DNA from 2 places in the Streptomyces sp. NPDC060031 genome. Region 2 is predicted to be linked to the other one. Evidence: predicted binding sites of a transcription regulator. Region 2 holds the regulator's gene; the other holds the start of a gene.
What was found. The regulator HspR, encoded in region 2, represses chaperone genes until heat shock. The targets are predictions, from matches to a motif close to TTGAGNNNNNNNNNCTCAA.
Positions count from the first base shown of each region.

Region 1 (2,197 bases), on a different contig from region 2:
CGAACTTGCGCCCCATCGCGTGCGCCACGGACTCCCCGAGGGAGGTCTTGCCCACCCCGGGCGGTCCGACGAGGGCCAGCACGGCCCCGCCGCGGCGGCCGCCGACGACGCCCATGCCGCGCTCGCCGCGCCGCTTGCGCACGGCGAGGTACTCGGTGATCCGGTCCTTCACGTCGCTCAGCCCGGCGTGCTCGGCGTCGAGCACCGCGCGGGCTCCGCGGATGTCGTACGCGTCCTCGGTCCGCTCGTTCCAGGGCAGTTCGAGCACGGTGTCGAGCCAGGTGCGGATCCAGGACCCCTCGGGCGACTGGTCGCTGGCGCGCTCCAGCTTCTCCACTTCCTTGAGCGCGGCCTCCCGTACCTTCTCGGGCAGGTCGGCGGCTTCCACCCGGGTCCGGTAGTCGTCGGACTCCTCGCCGTCCTTCTCCCCGTTCAGCTCGCGCAGTTCCTTGCGGACGGCCTCCAGCTGGCGCCTGAGCAGGAACTCCCGCTGCTGCTTGTCCACGCCGTCCTGTACGTCCTTGGCGATGGACTCGGCGACGTCCTGCTCGGCGAGGTGGTCGCTGAGCGCCTTGACGGCGAGCCCCAGCCGCGCGACGGGGTCGGCGGTCTCCAGGAGTTCGACCTTCTGGGCCACGCTCAGGAACGGCGAGTACCCGGAGTTGTCGGCCAGGGCCGACACCCCTTCGATCTGCTGGACCCGGTCCACGACCTGCCAGGCCCCGCGCTTCTTGAGCCAGCTGGTGGCGAGCGCCTTGTACTCCTTGACGAGCTCGGTGACGGCCCCCGGCAGCGGGTCCGGGAGGGTCTCCTCCACGGTCTCGCCCTCGACCCAGAGCGCGGCCCCGGGCCCGGTGGTCCCGGCCCCGATGCGGACCCGGCCCCGGCCCCTGATCAGCGCGCCCGGATCCCCGTCGGAGAGCCGGCCCACCTGCTCGACGGTCCCCAGCACACCGGTGCCGGCGTACTTGCCCTCGACCCGCGGCACGAGCAGCACCCGGGGCTTTCCGCTCCCGACGGCGGCCTGGGCGGCCTCGACGGCCCCGCGCACCTCGGCGTCGGACAGATCCAGCGGAACGACCATCCCAGGCAGCACGACCTCGTCGTCGAGCGGCAGCACGGGCAAAGTGAGCGTTACGGACGTCGAACCCATGATCTTCCCTCCGGCAGTCAAGTTGAGCTATGCCGACTCAATGCACGTGCGCCCGCCATTGTTCCCCAACCCCCGTTCGCCCCCGGCGAACGCCGGTTCCGGGGTTGCGGCAGGCGCACCGGGCCGGTGTGCCCGCCGCGCCTCAGCCGAAGGCCGTCCTCGCGAGGGATGAAGGCGGCGCAGCCGTCGTGCTCGAAGCGGGCCCGTCCGTCGAAGGCCGAGGCCGGGTGCGTGCAGGCGCCCCGGTCCCGGCCGAGTTCGCCGCCCGTCCACGGTGCGGCGGGCATCAGCCCGCTCCGGTCAGCGCGGCGGCGAGGCGGGCGACGGGGTCGCCGGTGGCGGGGTGGGCGGAGCGACGGGCGGGCCAGGTGGAGAAGCCGTCGTCCGCCCAGCGGGGCACCACGTGGAAGTGGAGGTGGGGCACCGACTGTTCGGAGCCGGGCCCGTTGGCGCTGAGGATGTCCACGCCGCCGGCACCCAGCGCGCCGCGCATCGCACCCGCGAGGCGCTGCACGAGGCCCATGGTGTCGGCCAGGGTTCGCGGGGGCGTATCGAAGACGTCGGCGTAGTGCGCGGTCGGCACCACCAGGGTGTGCCCGGGCGCGAGCGGGTCCAGCGGCGCGAACGCGCAGGCCACGGGCCCGCGGTGCACCCAGCGGGCCGCGCCGTCCCGGATCAGGCGGCAGAAGGTGCAGTCCATGCGGCCGACCTTGCCGGGGCCGCGGCGCGGGCGCGCTCGGATTTCGCGGCCGGTGGCAGCGCGACCGGTGAGGGGCTCGCAACGCCTCGCAATGCCTCGCAACGCCTCAGCCGTCGGCAGGCGGCAGGCGGCCGGTGCGGGTCGCCCAATGCGCTGGACAGGGGTCGCGGGACTCACCGATAGTGCGCCGCATGGCTTCTCTCGTACGACACCTCACCTTCGACTGCTCCGACGCCTACCGCTTGGGGCAGTTCTGGGCCGCCGTCCTGGACGGCTCGCTCGGCGACGACGACTTTCCCGGGGACCCCGAGGCACTGGTCACGGCGCCCGGCTCCACCCTGCTG
Region 1 covers NZ_JBHWVM010000040.1:35,279-37,475, reverse strand. Annotated here, with positions in the region: gene lon (endopeptidase La) at 1-1,153, opposite strand, end outside; gene ACFWB8_RS19475 (HIT family protein) at 1,440-1,853, opposite strand; gene ACFWB8_RS19470 (VOC family protein) at 2,045-2,197, shown strand, end outside.
Region 1: lon (endopeptidase La) is a predicted target of HspR. The motif match lies at 1,176-1,194, and genes of this name have one in related genera.

Region 2 (2,197 bases):
GCACAGCGGCTCCACCCGCTCGAACGGGAGATTCAGGACCGCCGCCGAGACACCATAGACCTCACCGACGCATTCGAGCCGTTTCTGACCATCAGCGCCCAGACTCCCGCGAACACCCACGCCATCACCGTGCTGGAGGGCTTCGACCAGATCCACGCCGCCCTCGACCAGGCCACCGCCGAGTGCCGCACCGAGGTGCTGACCGTCCAGCCCGGCGGAGCCCGGTCCACGTCCGTCCTCACCGAGGCGCTGGAGCGCGCCGCACCCCTGGTCAACCGCGGGGTGCGCATCCGTACGCTCTACCAGCACACGGTGCGGCACAGCCAGGGCACGCTCGCCTACGTGGACCGGATCTCCGCGGGGAGAGTGGAGATCCGCACCCTCGAAGAACTCATAGAGCGTCTCATGATCTTCGACCGCACGGTGGCCTTCATCCCCACGAGCGACGACCGGCGCACGGCCCTGGAGCTGCGCCACCCGGGCCTCGTCGACTACCTCATCAAGGTGTTCGAGCAGCTGTGGCACCGCGCCGTGCCCCTGACGGCGGAAGTGACGTACCAGCACACCCCCGGCGGCATCTCCGGCGTGCAGCGCTCCATCGCCCAGCTCCTCATCGAGGGGCACGTGGACGAGGCCATCGCGCGCCGGCTGGGGATGAACGTACGGACCTGCCGCGCCCACATCGCGAAACTGGCGGCGTCCCTGGGCAGCGGCAGCCGCGCCCAGCTCGGCTTCCTCATCGCCCAGTCGGGCATCCTCAAGGACCAGGAGCTCTGAGCGGGCCCCAGGCCCGGCCTGAGGCCCTGGAGCGCTCCCACGGGCCCGGGAGGGCACGGCAGGCACGGCAAGGCCCGGCAGGCCCCGGCAGGCACGACGAAGGCCCCGATCGGCTGATCGGGGCCTTCCTGTGCCTCGTACGGGTCAGTCCTGCGGGCGCTTGGGGCGCCACACGACCAGCGCGTTGCCCGGCACCGGCGGCTGGTACGGGACCAGGTCGCGGCGGTACGAGGCGTGGACCTGGGCCTCGCGCTGCTGGAGCACGGCGGCCGCGCCGTCCACCGCCGCCGAGAGCTCGGCGACGCGCTGCTGGAGCGCGGCGACCTGGTTCTCCAGCTCGATGATCCGCTTGATGCCCGCGAGGTTGATGCCCTCGTCCTGGGACAGCGCCTGCACCGTGCGGAGCAGTTCGATGTCGCGGGCCGAGTAGCGCCGGCCGCGGCCGGCCGTACGGTCCGGGGAGACCAGGCCGAGACGGTCGTACTGGCGAAGGGTCTGCGGATGCAGGCCCGAGAGCTGGGCGGCCACCGAGATCACGTAGACCGGTGTCTCATCGGTCAGTTGATAGGGGTTCCGGCGGCGGCCGTCCATGTCATGCTCCCTTCGCGGACTCGAACAGCGCGGCGCGCGGATCCTCCGACCCGGTCGCGTCGCGGTACATCTCCAGCGCCTCGCGCGCCTTGTCGGACAGCTCCGCCGGGACGGCCACCTCGACCGTCACCAGCAGGTCCCCGCGGGTGCCGTCCTTGCGGACCGCGCCCTTGCCGCGGGCGCGCATCGTGCGGCCGCCCGGGGTGCCGGGCGGCAGCTTCAGCGTCACCGAGGGGCCGTTCAGGGTCGGGACCCTGATCTCGGCTCCCAGCGCCGCCTCCGCGAACGTCACCGGCACGGTCACCGTGAGGTTGTCGTCCTTGCGGCCGAAAACCGGGTGGGAGTCGACGTGGACCACGACGTACAGATCGCCGCCGGGTCCGCCGCGCTCGCCCGGAGCGCCCTTGCCGCGCAGCCGGATCCGCTGGCCGTCGAAGACGCCCGCCGGGATCCGGACCTGCATCGTCCGGGAGCTGCGGGCCCGGCCGCTGCCCTTGCAGATGTCACAGGGGGTCTCCGCGATCAGACCGCGGCCCTTGCAGTCCGCGCAGGGGTCGGTCAGCGAGAAGCCGCCGCCGCTGCCGCGCGAGACCTGCCCGGTGCCGACACAGGTCGGGCACACCCGCGGGGTGCCGTTCTTGTCGCCGGTGCCCGAACAGGCCTTGCAGGGGGACTGCGAGGACATCCGGAGCGGGACCGTGGCCCCGTCCACCGCCTCCGTGAAGGAGAGGGTGACCTCCGACTCGATGTCCTGGCCGCGGCGCGGCTGGGTACGGGTCCCCGTACCGGCGCCGCCACCGCGGTTGAACAGGCCGCCGAACACATCGCC
Region 2 covers NZ_JBHWVM010000055.1:31,962-34,158, reverse strand. Annotated here, with positions in the region: gene ACFWB8_RS23410 (helix-turn-helix transcriptional regulator) at 1-777, shown strand, start outside; gene ACFWB8_RS23405 (heat shock protein transcriptional repressor HspR) at 922-1,368, opposite strand; gene dnaJ (molecular chaperone DnaJ) at 1,370-2,197, opposite strand, start outside.